One region of the Sphingobium sp. DN12 genome, then DNA from elsewhere that is predicted to be linked to it. Evidence: riboswitches for the same ligand, from Rfam matches in the RefSeq annotation. Region 1 holds a riboswitch; the other holds the start of a gene.
What was found. A riboswitch is a leader RNA that binds a small molecule or an ion and turns the genes downstream of it on or off. The one in region 1 is predicted to bind cobalamin.

Region 1 (7,874 bases):
AGGCGCGGGCATGTTCGGCAAAGGCGCTGGCCATGTGCGGCGCGGTGTCGCGCACGGCCATGATGTCGGAGACGTTGACCTTATCCGCCACCGGGGCGAAGGCGGCTGCCTCCAGCTTCTCCCGGTTGCCGATCACGCCGTCCACTTCCGCCATGGCGGCGAAGGTCTGGGGTTCGGTCTGGGCGGCGCAGCCGGTGACGAGGATGCGGGCGTCGGGGCGGTCTCGCCTGGCGCGGCGGATCGCCTGCCGGGTCTGGCGCACGGCCTCGGCCGTCACGGCGCAGCTGTTGACGACGATCAGGTCGTCCTGTGCGCCGGCCATTTCGCGGATCGCTTCGCTTTCCGCGATGTTGAGCCGGCAGCCCAGGGTGATGATGTCGGGACCGGCCACGGTCAGAAGCGGTCCCAGTCCGCCTCGCCGTCGAACACATGGGTGGCGGGGCCGGTCATGCGGATCGTGCCGCCCGGTGCCCAGTCGATTTCCAGGTCGCCGCCCGGCAGGCTGACCGTCACCGGGCCGGCCATCAGCTTGCGGCGGATCGCCGCGACGGCGGTGGCGCAGGCGCCGGTGCCGCAGGCGCGGGTGAGGCCGGCGCCCCGTTCCCAGACGATCAGGCGCAAATGCTGCGGGCCGACGACCTGCGCGAAATTGACGTTCACGCGGGCGGGGAAGAGCGGATCATGCTCGATCAGCGGGCCGAGCCGTTCGAAATCGACCGCGTCCAGATCCTCGACGAAGAAGATCACATGCGGGTTGCCGACATTGACGGCGGCCGGCGCGGGCAGGTCTTCCCAGCTGGCCGACATCGTCAGCGTGTCCATCGGATAAGCGAGCGGGATCGCGTCCCAGTCGAAGCGGGGCGCGCCCATGTCGACGCTGGCGCCGCCGTCCACGCTCTTTGCATCAAGCAGGCCTGCCTTGGTGCGGATCAGCACATCGCGGCCGACGAACAGGGGAACGCAGCGGGTCGCGTTGCCGCAGGCTTCCACTTCGCTGCCATCAGCATTGAATATCTGCATCGACACATCGGCGTCGTCGCTCTCGCCGATGACGATCAACTGGTCGCAGCCGATGCCGGCGTGGCGATCGGCAATGGCGCGGGCGCGCGCCTGCGTCATCGCGACCGGCGCCTGGCGCGCGTCGATCACGACGAAATCATTGCCCAGACCATGCATCTTGGAAAAGCGGCTCATCATGGCGCCGCATTTAGTGCGGGACGGGGCAAAAGACCAGCGGTCAGGCGTTCTGGCCGCCAATGATCGCGGCATAATCCTGCGGATCGACATTGGCGCCGGAGATGACGAGGGCGGTGGTGCCGTCGGTGGGCGGGGCGAGGCCGGCAAGCATGGCCGCGAGCGCCACCGCGCCGCCCGGTTCGACCACCAGCTTGAGCGTGATGAAGGCGAAGCGCATTGCGTCGCGCACCTGATCGTCGCTGACGACGAGGCCGCCGGCGAGCAGGGCCTGGTTGATCGGGAAGGTCAGCGCGCCGGGGCTGGGGGCCAGCAGCGCGTCGCAGATGCTGCGCGCGTCGGGCGCGACACTTTCCCGCACGCCGCTGGCGAGCGAGCGGGCGGTATCGTCGAAGCCGGCGGGTTCGACGGCATAAACGGCGATGTCGGGGCGGGCGGCCTTGACCGCCGTCGCCGTGCCCGCGACCAGCCCGCCGCCACCACAGCAGACGAGAATCTGGGTGGGGTTGGCGCCGACGGCCTGCGCTTGCTCCAGTATCTCCAGGCCGATCGTGCCCTGGCCGGCGATGATGAAGGGATCGTCGAAGGAGGGAACCAGCGTTGCGCCGCGTTCGGTGGCAAGGGCGGTGGCGATTGCCTCGCGGCTCTGGGTGAAGCGGTCATAGGGGACGACCTCAGCCCCCATCGCACGCGTGTTGGCGGTCTTGATCGCTGGGGCATCGGCCGGCATCACGATCGTTGCCGGGATGCCGAGCAGGCGCGCGGCGAAGGCGACGCCCTGGGCATGATTGCCCGAGGACCATGCGACGACGCCCGCCGCCCGTTCCGCTGCATCGAGGCGGGCGAGGCGGTTATAGGCGCCGCGGAACTTGAACGATCCGCTATGCTGGGCACCCTCGAACTTCACCAGCACGCGCCGGCCGCACAAATCGTTGAGCGCGGCATTCTCGATCAGCGGGGTGCGAACCGCCGCCGGTGCGATCAGCCGCGCGGCATCGGCGACGTCGGCGGCAGTGATAGCAAGCGAATCGGTCATGTCGGCTCCTTCGGTCAGAGGCCCCTGCATAGCCGCCCATCGGCGCCGCGCAACGATCCGCCGGGGCGATCCTGGCCCGCTTGGCAGGGCTTGTGCTTTGGCTTATGGGGGCGGCGCGCCGGGGCGGTCAAAGGCCCCGGCGCGCATGATCGCGCCGGTGCCCGCAAGGGCTGAAAACGGGAATGCGGTGCGGGGGGCAAAGCCCTTCCAAATCCGCGGCTGTCCCTGCAACTGTAAGCGGTGAGCGCGATGCGCAGGGTTCCCAGGCTCTTCAAAAGGGGAGGGCCGGAACCGGCCACTGGACCGACAGGTCCGGGAAGGCTGGCGCATCGCTGCCCTGACCCGCGAGCCAGGAGACCTGCCGGCGTCTGGTCGCTCTTGCCCTGGCCCAGGGGATGGCCATGGCGCGGTGTTTCCGTCGAGCGACGCCCATGGCGGCCGGGGCCGCATCGGTGCGTGGGGCGGGGCGCTGGCGTCTTCCCGATCCTCACGCAGCGACCGCATGTGCGGACGCCCCGGTTCCAAATCGACGGACGCCGGGGGACGATAAAATGAAGATGTTGGGGATTTCGCTGATCGCGCTGCTGGCCGCTACGCCGGCACTGGCACAAGACGATGATATCGTCGTCACCGCTTCGGGCATTGCGCAGCCGCGCGACGAGGTCGGCCAGGCGATCACGGTGATCGATGCCGACACGATCAGGACGCGCCAGGCGGTCGATGTCGTCGATCTGCTCGCCACCACGCCGGGCGTCCGCTTCAGCCGCAATGGCTCGACCGGCGGCGTGACCGGCGTGTCGCTGCGCGGCGCGGAGACGACCCAGACGCTGGTGCTGATCGACGGGGTCAAGGTCAACGACCCGAGCGGCATCGGCGACGGCTATGATTTCGGCCATCTGCTGACCGGCAATATCCGCCGGATCGAAGTGCTGCGCGGCTCCAACTCGGTCGTCTATGGCAGTCAGGCGATCGGCGGCGTGGTCAATGTGATGACCGGCGCGCCGAGCGAGGGTTTCGAGGTCAATGCCTCGGCCGACTATGGCTATAGCGACACGCTGAACGCCAAGGCCGATGTGTCGGGCACGCGTGGCGCGGTGTCCGGCGGCGTCGGCGTCGCCTATTTCAACACCGACGGCATTTCCTCGGTCGGCCGGTCGTTCGGCGGCGTGGAGAAGGACGGCTATGAGAATATCGCCACCAACGCCAAGCTGAAGATCGCCTTTTCCGACACGCTCAGCCTCGACCTGCGCGGTTACTATATCCATGCCGATCTCGACTATGACAGCTTCTTCGGCGCGCCGGCCGACAGCAGCGACGTCAGCAAGCTGGACCAATATGTCGGCTATGCCGGGATCAACCTGGCGCTGCTCGACGGCAAGCTGACCAATCGGGCCGCCGTCACCTGGATGCGCAACGATCGCGACTATTATTTCGTGCGCGGCACTGACCCGGACTATGGCTATTCGGGCACCAATCTGCGGTTCGAATATGAGGGCGTCTATGCCCCGGTGGATCAGGCCAAGCTGATCTTCGGCTATGAGCATGAGCGGCCGGACTATGAGTATTTCGGCTTTGGCGACATAGCGAGCGCGAAGGCGAACATCGACAGCGTCTATGCGCTGGCGGTGGTGAAGCCGCTTGCCGGCCTCGCCGTCACTGGTGGGCTGCGCCATGACGATCATAGCCAGTTCGGCGGCGCGACCACCTTTGGCGCGAACGCCAATTACACGCCGAACGCCGGCGCGACCAATATCCGCCTTTCCTATGGCGAGGGGTTCAAGGCGCCGTCGCTCTATCAGCTCTACGACACCTATAGCGGCAACAGCGCGCTGCGGCCTGAGCGGTCGAAAAGCTATGATGTCGGCTTCGACCAGAGCCTGGACGGGGACAAGGCTATGCTGTCGCTGACGGCGTTCCGGCGCGATACCCGCAACCAGATCAACTATGATTATGCGACCTACACCTATGGCAATCTGGACCGGACCCGCGCCAAGGGCGTGGAAGCGACGCTGACGCTGAAGCCGGTCGAGGCGCTGACGGTGGCGGCATCCTACTCCTATGTCGATGCGCGCGACCGGTCGGGCGGGGTCACCGACGGCAATCGCCTGCCGCGCCGCGCCGCCAATGCGGTCAGTGTGTCGGCCGACTATCTCTGGGCCTTCGGCCTGTCGACCGGCGCGACCCTGACCATGGTCGGCGACAGCTATGACGACACGGCCAACACGCGCCGGCTCGACGGCTATGCGCTGGCCGGGCTGCGCGCATCCTTCCCCGTGGGCGAGCATCTGGAAGTCTATGGCCGGATCGACAATCTGTTCGATGCGGATTACGCCACGGCCTATGGCTATGGCACCTATGGCCGGTCGGCCTATGGCGGCGTGCGTGTCCGCTTCTAAGGGGCGGCGCGCATGAGCGGGCGGCGGCATCCTTTGTTGCTGCCGGGGCTGATCGCCCTGCTGCTGGTCGCGGCGATCGCGTCGGTCGCGCTGGGATCGGTGACGATCGCGCCGGCCCGCATCCTGGCGGTGCTGGCGGGCGGCGGCGACATGGTGGCGCGCGCGATCGTCATCGACCTGCGCTTGCCGCGCATGGCGATCGGCCTGCTGGTCGGCGGCATGCTGGGCCTGTCGGGCGCGGCATTGCAGGGCTATCTGCGCAATCCGCTGGCCGAACCCGCCGTGCTCGGCGTGTCCAATGCGGCGGCGCTGGGGGCGGTGATCGCGCTCTATTTCGGCCTGTCCGAACTGCATCCGATGGCGTTGCCGCTGCTGGCGATCGTCACGGCCCTGGCGGCGATCGGCGCGCTGTTCCTGCTTGCCGGGCCGTCGGAAAGCCCGTTGACGCTGATCCTGGCCGGCATTGCCGTCGCGACGCTGGCGGGGGCGGGGATCAGCCTGGCGCTGAACCTCTCCCCCAATCCCTTTGCCGCGATGGAGATTATGAGCTGGCTGATGGGGAGCCTGGAAAATCGCAGCATCGACCATCTGCTGCTGGCGCTGCCCTGCATCGCGGTCGGTGCGGCGCTGCTGCTCTATGACGGGCGCGCGCTCGACGCGCTGACCCTGGGCGAGGATGGCGCGCGGGCGCTGGGCGTCGACCTGTCGCGGGCGCGGCTGCGGCTGATGGCGGGCGTCGCGATCGGCGTCGGCGGGGCGGTAGCGGTGACCGGATCGATCGGCTTCGTCGGCCTGATCGTGCCGCATCTGGTGCGGCCGCTGACCGATCGCTCGCCTTCCGCGCTGCTGCTGCCCTCTATGCTGGGCGGCGCGGTGCTGCTGACCCTGGCGGATATCGGCGTGCGCATCATCCCGACCAGCAGCGAGCTGAAACTGGGCGTGCTGACGGCGATGCTGGGCGTGCCGGTCTTCCTCATTCACCTGATGCGGGAGCGGCGGCTATGGTGACCCTGTCGACCGAGCAACTGGACGTCCGGCTGGGCCGCCATCTGGCGGTGCGTGGCGTCCATCTGTCCATGGCGCCGGGCCAGTTGATCGGCGTGATCGGCCCCAATGGCGCGGGCAAGTCGACCTTGGTGCGGGCACTGCTGGGGCTGGTGAAGCCGGCCGCCGGACGCGCGCTGCTGGACGGCACGCCGGTCGAGCGGCTGTCGCGCCCGGCGGTGGCGCGGTCCATCGCCTATCTGCCGCAGGGCCAGACATTGCACTGGCCCCTGGCGGTCGAGCGGCTGGTGGCGCTGGGGCGGTTGCCGCATCTGGGGCCGCTGTCGCGCCTGACCGCCGACGATGACGCGGCGATCGAGGACGCGATGGTCCGCGCCGATGTCACCGGCTTCAAGGGCCGGATCGCGACCGAGCTGTCGGGCGGCGAGCGGGCGCGGGTGCTGCTGGCGCGGGCGCTGGCGGTGGGCGCGCCGGCGCTGATCGCCGACGAGCCGCTCGCCGCGCTCGACCCCGGCCACCAGATCGACGTTATGGCCTTGTTGCGGGCGCAGGCGCAGGGCGGGGCGCTGGTCGTCACCGTGCTGCATGACCTCGCCATGGCGGCGCGCTATTGCGACCGGCTGCTGCTGATGGATGGCGGCGCGCTGGTGGCGGACGGGGCGCCGATGGACGTGCTGACGCCGGAGCGCCTGGCATCCGTCTATGGCGTCGCCGCGCGGATCGACGTCAGCGACGGCCTGCCGCTGATCGTGCCGACGGCGCGGGTCTGATCCGTAACGAAAAAGGGGGCCTTCCGGCCCCCTTTGCTTAATTGCCGAAGCCGCGTGGGGCGGGATCGACCACGCTGATCGTGCCGGCGCCGACCTCGCTCACTTCCAGCGCGCGTTCGGCGATGCCGTTGCGGTTGAAGCGGAAGGCGCCGTCGATGCCGGCAAAGCCGCCCGGATCGCGCAGGCGCGCGGTCGGGAAGGGCGAACCCGGCTTCCAGTCCTGGGCGATCCGCACCGTCAGCAGCACCGCGTCATAGCCCATCGAGGACAGGCGGAAGGGCGCGCTGCCGTAACGGGTGCGATATTTGGTCGCGAGCTGGCGATAGAGGCCGTCCGACACGCTGGCATACCAGGCGCCGCGCAGCACGGGGCTGGCGGCCAGCGATTCTTCGGTATTCCAGATTTCGGTGCCGAGCAGGCGGGCACTGGCGCCGCCATTCTTGCGCACGATCGGCGCGACCTGCAGCGCGACCCGGCCGCTGTCGGCGATCAGCAGCGCGTCATAGCTGGACGAGGCCTGCAGCTTCTTGACCGCAGCGGTGATCGAGGCGGGGGTGCGGTCGAAGGTCTGCATCGACACGACCGTACCGCCGGCCTGTTCGACCGCGCGCAGCAGCGCATTGCCGGCGCGCTCGCCATAGGTGCCGCGCGGCACCAGCGCGCCGAAATTGGACAGGCCCTTTTCACGGGCGAAGCCGATCACCCGCTCGATCGACTGGTTGGGGGTATAGCCCATCAGGAAGATGTTGCTGCCCGCGACGCTGGTGTCGTTGGAGAAGCTGATGACCGGGACATTGGCCTTGGCCGCGATCGGCCCGACGATGCGGGCGTCATCGGCGAGCAGCGGACCCAGGATCAGGCGGTTGCCGTCGGCCAGCGCCCGGTTGGCGGCGGCCGCCGCGCCCGTGGCGGTGTCATAGGTGGTGATGCGGACCTTGTCGGTCTTGATGTCCATCAGCGCCAGGGTGGTGGCATTGGCGATCGACTGGCCCACGCCCGCATTGGGGCCGCTGGTCGGCACCAGCAGTGCGACGCGGTGGCGCGCGGTGTCGGTCGGCAGGCCCTGGGTCACTTCCGGGCCGGTCGGCTTGGCGGGACCGGTGGGCTGGGCGGGGCCGGGGCCCTTGGGCACGATCGACTGACAGGCGGCAAGCATGATGGTGCTGGCAACGAACAGCAATCGCGCGCTGCGCTTCATCGCCGCGAACATGTTCGCTTGCCGGGGGGCATCCGTCTCTGTCATCTGGGATCCTTATGGAAACTATATTGGCATCCGGGCTTGAGCCTGGGCTTTACATCGTGGCGGGGCCGATCGGCAACCTTGGAGACCTTACGCCGCGCGCGGCGGAAGTCCTGCGGTTGGCCGACGTGGTCGCCGTGGAAGATACACGGGTCAGCGCAAGGCTGCTGCGCCATGCGGGGTCGGATCGGCCGATGATTCCCTATCATGACCATAGCGCCGAAAATGTGCGG
Region 2 (7,874 bases), 2.4 Mb from region 1:
ATATCCCGGCCCAGACCGGCTCGCCGGCATAGATCAGGGTCGCGCGGGTCGGCGATACGGTGCGCTGCGCCCAGTTCATCACGAACTGGATCAGCGCCGTCATCGCGCCCAGGCCACAGGCCGACAGGATCACCGTCCAGGAAAAGGGCGGAATCGCCTCGCCCATCGGCGCCATCAGGCCGAAGGCGAGCAGCGACGTGACCGCCAGTTGCACCAGCGTGACGCGGGCAATGTCGACCTTGCCGGCCCACAGGCTGATGAAGATGATCTCCAGCGCGATCGCCAGCGTGCTGATCAGCGTCAGCGCCTCGCCCTTGCCCAGCGACAGCCCTTCGCGCGGGGCGGCGATCAGGATCAGGCCGGCAAAGGCCAGCGCGACGCCGACCCAGCTGGTCCAGCGCGGCCGGCGCCGCAATATCGCCCATTGGAGGATCGGCACCAGCGGCACATAGGCGGCGGTGATGAAGGCGGACGTGCTGCTGGATATGGTCTGCAGCGCCCAGGTCTGGAGCGTGTAGCCGCAGAAGATGCCAAGGCCGATCATCGACCCGGCCAGCAGTTCGCGCCCCGTCAGGCCGCGCAACACCGGCCAGGCGAGCGGCAGCGCCAGCAGCGCCGCCGTGCCGAAGCGCATCCCCACGAAGAAGAGCGGCCCGCTCTGCTGCATGGCATGATGCACGATCAGGAAGGTCGCGCCCCACAGCACGGTGATCCCGATCAGCGCGAGTTCGGGACGGCCGATGATCAGCCGGGGCGCTGGGCTCTTGTCGAGGGCGGCATTGTGCAACATAATGCACATCGCGTTATGAGCAATATATTGCACAGTCAAGTCGAAGTCCCGCGCCCGGACGTTCTTTCCCATGTCGCGGGCAATATCCGCCGCCTGCGCGCCGCCAAGGGGCTGAGCCAGGATGCGCTGGCCAGCGCGGCCGGGGTCAGCCGGCGCATGCTGGTGGGGATCGAGAGCGGCGAGGCCAATGTCAGCCTGTCGACGCTCGACCGGCTGGCGCAGGCGCTGGACGTCAGCTTCTCGCACGTCGTGCGCGCGCCCGACATGCCCGACAATAGCCGGATCGATACCCTCGCCTGGCAGGGCGAGGATGCACATAGCCGCGCGACCCTGCTCGGCACCGTGCCGGCCGCGCGCGAGGCGGAGCTATGGACCTGGTCGCTGGCGCCGGGCGATCGCTACCCGGCCGAGGCGGACGCCGCCAACTGGCACGAGATGCTCTATGTGGTGGAAGGGGTGCTGACGGTCGAGATGGATGCCGGCACGCGCACCATCACGGCGGGCGACTTCCTCATCTTCAGCAGCGACCGCCCCTATGTCTTCGTCAACCGCGGAACCGACCTGCTGCGCTTCGTGCGCAACGTGGTGTTCTAGGCGGCGCGGACGAATGCCGGGAGGGGTGGGGTGCGGACTGGCCCTTATCCCGTCATGCCAGCGAAGGCTGGCATCTCAGGCCGGCGCACGCGACATAAACGGATAGCGCTAGACGGCTGGCCTCTTTCTGCTGCCGCCTGAGACCCCAGCCTTCGCTGGGGTGACGGAGTTAAGCGGTTTGCGGACAGACTGCTTTTCTGCAGAAACAGTGGAAAGCGGTCGCTAGAGGCGATAGCCCGTCGTCATGCAGATCAAGGTCATGGCAGATTATGGATGCGCCCCTCTCTGGTGGGATGAAGGAAGCCCCGAGAAGATGGGAGATATCCAACCGGATTCTTTGGGGCTCAGTGATGGGCTTTGTGCCGATCTATGGGCATGGTCGAAGGACTATGATGCCACTCTGAATGTGGATGATCCTTCCAGATCGGGTTTCAGATCTAGCGCTGATGAACAGGCTTTTGAAGAACGGGGACGGCAACTGAGCGAGCGTTTAGCTGGCGAGTTGGAACCGGAGGTAAAGGTTCGCTATTGGCGTGGCGATCAATAGGTGGTGATCGGTTAGTGCGCTTCTGAGGCCAAAAAATTAGCGGTTCATTGCCCAAATTGGTGGAAATCCGACAATCCCCACAGGCGTCATCCTGACGAAAGTCAGGATCCATTCTGGGCTACGGCGGATAGGGAGCGCTCAAGCGATCCCGGATCAAGCCTGTCCTGAGCCTGTCGAAGGGGCCGGGATGACGAAGAGGGAAATAGCCACTTCCGGTCGCGTCCAGGCCGCCCGGATATAGCCTCGCGGCCTGAGGCCGGGCCTCCCCATGGGGAGGCCCGGCACGTCTCAATGGCTGTCGTTGCGCAGATCCTTGCCGGCCTGCTCCAGCGAGGCGCCGACATCCTGCTTGGCTTCCTTGCCCTCGCGCTTGGCATCGTCGGCGGCCCGGTCGGTCGCGGCGCCGATCCGGTCTGCGCCATTGTCGATCGCGGCGCCCGCGCGGTCGAGGCCGTTGTCGATCTTCTCGCCGGCATCGTCGACGGCGTTGCTGACGTCATTGCCGATCGCGGAGCCGGCATTTTCCAGATTGTCCGACGCCTTTTCCGAGCAGGCGGACAGGCTCAGGCCCAGGGCGGACAGGGCCGTGATGGCCAGAAGGGGTGCGCGCATGATGTCTCCTCATTGCGTTGGCAAGGCTTGGGCAGCGCCGCATCATATCTGACGCGGCGCTGCCTAATCTCTCGTTGTCGCATCGTTTTAAGCGGAAAACCGGTTCCCACTTTTCCGCACGACGCTCGTAAAAGCGCGGCAGCGGCCATAAGGTTGCGTGGTTTCGCGATCAGCCGCCGCTGAGGCCGAACACCATCGACCGGTCGGCATCGGGGATCAGGCCCTCCATCACCCGCCAGAAACCGGTGACGGACCCCTGTCCGGCCTGGGCATAGGCAGCCGCCATCTTCTCGCGCAGGGCGCGGAAAAGCTCGGCCTCCAGCGCGCGCCCGGCGGCGCTGAGGCGCAGCAGTTTCTGCCGCCGGTCGCTGCTGCCCGGCCGGGTCTCGATATAGCCGCGCTCGATCAGGTCATTGAGCACCCGGCCGAGCGATTGCTTGGTGATCGCCAGCAGGCGCAGCAGATCCTTCACCGTCAGGTCGGGCTGGCGCGAGATGAAATAGAGGGCGCGGTGATGGGCGCGACCCAGCCCCTGCGCCGCCAGCCCCTCGTCGATCGATCGGGTGAGCGCGGAATAGCCGAAATAGAGCATCTCGATGCCGCGCCGGATTTCGTCCTCGCGCAGGAACAGCGGCGAGGCCGGTGCGATCTGGCTGGGCGAGGGGGCTTGGACGGACATCGGCGCGGGTTTCCGGTTGCGGGGGCGGGGGCGTGGCGTTGATCCCTAAGATGGGTTGGGCGGGAAGGAAAGGGAAAGGCGAAGTCCATCGTCAGGAGGGCTTTTCTTTCGTGCATCAGCCGCTATATGGCGGTCCCGCGCTGACTTGGATCGGCGCATTGCTGGGGCGTCGCCAAGCGGTAAGGCAGCGGCTTTTGATGCCGCCATGCGCAGGTTCGAATCCTGCCGCCCCAGCCAAAATTTCGGTATCCGACGCCGCGTCGCTTTCCTTGCTTCCGGTTTCCGTTTCGGCATCTTCCGTCGGTATGCCTTGGGCGTCGAGCCGGCAGCGGGACTGCGGATACCCATTCCATGTCTTGGCTAAGCCCGATGTTTCGACTAGGGCATCAACGATGCGCCGGTTCATGCTGGCGCATTGCATAACTGACGCCGGTGTTCCGCAAGGAACTTAATCGGGAATGCGGTGCGGGGGCCTGGCCCCTTATTCCGTGGCTGTCCCTGCAACTGTAAGCGGATAGCGCGATGCACGAGCCCGTGAGGGCAGCCACTGGACAGAGCGTCCGGGAAGGCGTGCATCCCGCAACGACCCGCGAGCCAGGAGACCTGCCGGCGTTTCGGTCGCTCTTGTCCTGACCCAGGGATTGGTCATGGCACGGTCTCTCTTCCGTCTGGGCGGCGAAGCGTGTGGCTGGGGCTGCACGGCCGCGTGGTGTCGGGCGCCTGTCGCGCCTGCCTGCCGCCTCGCGCCGACCGGTGATGCCGGCAAGCCCCGCCTGGTTGCGTCCCGGCGCGCGGAGGATTTGCCTGTGAGCCAGACCGGCGCGGGCAGGGATAGGGCGACCGCGAACCATGCGGTGGCCCACGGGCCGGCCGTTCGGGGCTGGTGTCCCGATGCCTGGCGCCCGATGGCGGCGGGCGACGGGCTGATCGTGCGCGTGAAGCCGCGCCTCGGCCGTCTTTCGGCCGACGACATGGCGGCGCTGGGCGAAGTGGCGATCGCCCATGGCAACGGCCTGATCGACATGACCCGGCGCGCGAACCTCCAGATCCGCGGCGTGCGCGACGAAAGCTGGCGCCCCTTGCTCGACCGGCTGCTCGACCTTGGCCTGGTGGACCGCGATGCCCGGCGCGAGGGCGCGCGGATGCTGATGATCGCGCCGGACTGGCGCGAAGGGGATGACAGCTATCGCATCGCCAGCCAGCTGCTCGATCGCCTGGACGAACTACCGGACTTGCCGGGCAAGATGGGCTTCGTCATCGATGCCGGCGCCGCGCCGCTCCTGTCGAGCGAAGCGGGGGATTTTCGCATCGAGCGGGCGCGCGATGGCGGCCTGATCTTGCGTGCGGAGGGGCGGGCACAAGGCGTGCCGGTGGACAGCGGCGGCGAAGTGGATGCGCTGCTCGCACTCGCCCGATGGTTCGTGGAGAGCGACGGCGCGCGGGCGGGGCGCATGGCCCGGCATGATGCGCCCCTGCCGGATTGGGCAACGGGCAGGGCAGAGGCCGCGTCGCCGCGCCCGCGTCTGACCTCCGGCGCATGGGATGGTGGCATGGCCTATGGTCTTCCCTTCGGCCGGATCGACGCGCGGCATCTTCTCGACGCGCCGGCCATGCGGCTGACCCCGTGGCGCATGCTGCTGGCCGAAGGGCAACTGCCCGGCCTGTCCGCCGACGCGGCCGACCCGCTGATCCATGTGGAGGCTTGCCCCGGCGCGCCTGCCTGCCCGCAGGCGAGCGTGGCGACCCGCGACCTCGCCCGCCGGCTGGCCCCCCATGTGGCGGGCCGCCTTCATGTCTCCGGCTGCGCCAAGGGATGCGCCTGTTCGATGCCGGCCGATATCGTGCTGACGGGGCGGGACGGGCGCTACGACCTGGCCTTCCACGCCCGTGCAGGATCGGCGCCCGTCCGTCCTGACCTCACCGCCACCGACCTTCTTGCCCATTTCGGAGCCTGTTGATGCCCCATGATTATGAGAGGGACGGCGCGGCAATCTATCGCCAGTCCTTCGCCACCATCCGCGCCGAAGCCGATCTCGGGCGCTTTGCTGCCGAGGAGGAGCCGGTCGCCGTGCGTATGATCCATGCCGCGGGCATGGTGGACCTGGCGGCCCATATCCGCTTTTCGCCGGGCTTTGCAGCCGTGGCGCGGCAGGCCCTGGCTGCAGGGGCGCCGGTGCTGTGCGATGCGCGCATGGTGTCGGAAGGGGTCACGCGTGCGCGCCTGCCCGCCGACAATGCCGTGCTTTGCACCCTGCACGACACCGCCGTGCCGGACATGGCGCGGGCGATGGGCAATACCCGGTCCGCCGCCGCGCTGGAACTGTGGCGGCCGCATCTTGCCGGGGCACTGGTTGCCATCGGCAATGCGCCCACGGCGCTGTTCCACCTGCTCGACATGCTGGACGACCCGGCCTGTCCGCGTCCCGCGGCGATCATCGGCTGCCCGGTGGGCTTCGTGGGCGCGGCGGAATCCAAGGCGGCACTGTGGGCGGCGCAGCCGGTCCCCTGCTGCGTCGTCGACGGGCGGCTTGGCGGCAGCGCGATCACGGTCGCGGCGATCAATGCGCTGGCGAGCCACGCGGAATGAGCGGCACCGTCTATGGCGTGGGCCTTGGCCCCGGCGCGCAGGACTTGCTGAGCGTGCGCGCCGACCGGCTGGTGCGGGGCGGAAGGCATGTCGCCTATTTCCGCAAGGCCGGCCGACCGGGACAGGCGCGCCGCATCGCGCAGGGCATGTTGCGGGACGATGCGATCGAACTGGCGATGGAATATCCGGTGACAACCGAAATTCCGCTCACCGATCGGCGCTACAATGACTGCCTTGCCGCTTTCTATGCCGACTGCACCGGCCGGCTGCTGGCGATCGCGGAGGCGGGCGAGGATGTGGTCGTATTGTGCGAGGGCGATCCCTTTTTCTACGGCTCCTTCATGCATCTGCACAGTCGGCTGTCGGGGCTGGTCCCGGTCGAAGTGGTCCCCGGCATCATGGGCATGTCGGGCGCGTGGAATGCGACCGGCCTGCCGATCACCTGGGGTGACGATGTGCTGACCGTGGCGATGGCGACGCTGCCGGAAGAGGAACTGGTCCGCCGCATCCGCGATACCGACGCGCTGGTGGTGATGAAGATAGGTCGCCACCTGGCCAAGCTGCGCAGTGCGGTGGCGGCGGCCGGGCGCAGCGATGAAGCATGGCTGGTCGAACATGCCGCCATGCCGGAACAGCGCGTGACCCGGCTGGCCGATGTCGACAGGGTGACGCCCTATTTCTCGATCCTGCTGATCCACGGCCAGGGGCGTCGGCCATGAGCCTTGCGGCGGCAGAGGGGGGCTGGATCGCGATCGCGGGGCTTGGGCCGGGGGACGAAGCGCTGGTGACGCCGGAGGTGGATGCCGCGCTGGCTGCCGCGACCGACGTGGTGGGCTATATCCCCTATGTCGCGCGGGTCGCGCCGCGTGCGGGGCTGATGCTGCATCCTTCGGACAATCGGGTGGAACTGGACCGGGCGGCCCATGCGCTGGAGCTGGCGGCGCAGGGGCGTCGGGTTGTCGTCGTCTCCTCGGGCGATCCGGGCGTCTTTGCCATGGCGTCCGCCCTGTTCGAGGCGCTGGAGGCCGGCCCCGCTCCCTGGCGCGACATCGACATTCGCGTGCTGCCCGGCATCACCGCGATGCTGGCCGCCGCGGCGCGTGCGGGCGCGCCGCTTGGCCATGATTTCTGTGCGATCAACCTGTCCGACAATCTCAAGCCCTGGTCCCTGATCGAAAAGCGGCTGCGGCTGGCGGCGGAGGCGGATTTCGCCATGGCCTTCTATAATCCCCGCTCGGCGTCCCGGCCGGAAGGGTTCGTGCGCACACTGGCGCTGTTGCGGGAGCTTTGTGGCGATGCGCGCCCGATCCTCTTCGCCCGCGCCGTCACCACCGCGCAGGAGACACTGCATATCGTGCCACTGGGGCAGGCGCGGGCGGACATGGCGGACATGCGCACCATGGTGATCGTCGGGTCGAGCCGGACCCGCATCATCGAGCGCGCGCGCGGGCCGATCCTCTACACGCCGCGCGGCATCCCCGACGAGGTGGCGGGATGAGCGATCCAGTCGAGCACATCCTCGGGCCGGTGGAATTCCTGCCGGTCGGGCAGCGGGGGCCGGTCGATCATCAGCACGCGCAGGCCCAGCGCGCGCGCGGCGTCCAGCTTGGCGGCCGCGCCCGTGCCACCGGCATTCTTGGCGACGATCAGGTCGATGCGATGATCGCGCAGCAGCTTTGTGTCGTCCGCCACCGTGAACGGGCCGCGATCCACGACCAGGGCATGATCGGGCAGGGGCGGCACCGCATCCGGCGCATCCACGAAGCGCAGCAGATAATGATGCTGGGGCTGGGCGGCGAAGGCTTCCACATGCATGCGCCCCAGGGCCAGCATGATCCGCTGAGGCGGGCCGTCGAGCGCGGTCACCGCCGCGGCCATGTCCGGCACCGCGATCCAGCGATCGCCGGCGACGGGCGTCCAGGGCGCTCGGGTCAGCGCGGCATGGGCGATCCCCGCCCCATGCGCGGCCTCGACCGCATGGGCGCTCATCGTCGCGGCAAAGGGGTGGGTGGCGTCGACCAGATGGGTGATGCCTTCCGCGCGCAAATGCGCGACCAGTCCCGCC

Region 2: another riboswitch for cobalamin. It lies ahead of ACI6S0_RS11755 (cobalamin biosynthesis protein CobG); the one in region 1 lies ahead of ACI6S0_RS00350 (TonB-dependent receptor plug domain-containing protein).

The regions. Positions count from the first base shown of each region.
Region 1 is NZ_CP173717.1:63,729-71,602, forward strand. It holds gene mtaB (tRNA (N(6)-L-threonylcarbamoyladenosine(37)-C(2))-methylthiotransferase MtaB) at 1-391, opposite strand, end outside; gene dapF (diaminopimelate epimerase) at 394-1,197, opposite strand; gene ACI6S0_RS00345 (threonine ammonia-lyase) at 1,238-2,230, opposite strand; cobalamin riboswitch at 2,374-2,610, shown strand; gene ACI6S0_RS00350 (TonB-dependent receptor plug domain-containing protein) at 2,782-4,626, shown strand; gene ACI6S0_RS00355 (FecCD family ABC transporter permease) at 4,639-5,634, shown strand; gene ACI6S0_RS00360 (ABC transporter ATP-binding protein) at 5,628-6,401, shown strand; gene ACI6S0_RS00365 (penicillin-binding protein activator) at 6,439-7,644, opposite strand; gene rsmI (16S rRNA (cytidine(1402)-2'-O)-methyltransferase) at 7,656-7,874, shown strand, end outside.
Region 2 is NZ_CP173717.1:2,484,850-2,492,723, reverse strand. It holds gene ACI6S0_RS11785 (DMT family transporter) at 1-790, opposite strand, end outside; gene ACI6S0_RS11780 (helix-turn-helix domain-containing protein) at 818-1,384, shown strand; gene ACI6S0_RS11775 (hypothetical protein) at 1,629-1,931, shown strand; gene ACI6S0_RS11770 (hypothetical protein) at 2,220-2,543, opposite strand; gene ACI6S0_RS11765 (MarR family winged helix-turn-helix transcriptional regulator) at 2,713-3,222, opposite strand; tRNA gene ACI6S0_RS11760 (tRNA-Gln) at 3,385-3,459, shown strand; cobalamin riboswitch at 3,636-3,847, shown strand; gene ACI6S0_RS11755 (cobalamin biosynthesis protein CobG) at 4,128-5,180, shown strand; gene ACI6S0_RS11750 (precorrin-8X methylmutase) at 5,180-5,809, shown strand; gene cobI (precorrin-2 C(20)-methyltransferase) at 5,806-6,528, shown strand; gene cobJ (precorrin-3B C(17)-methyltransferase) at 6,525-7,307, shown strand; gene ACI6S0_RS11735 (cobalt-precorrin-6A reductase) at 7,268-7,874, opposite strand, start outside.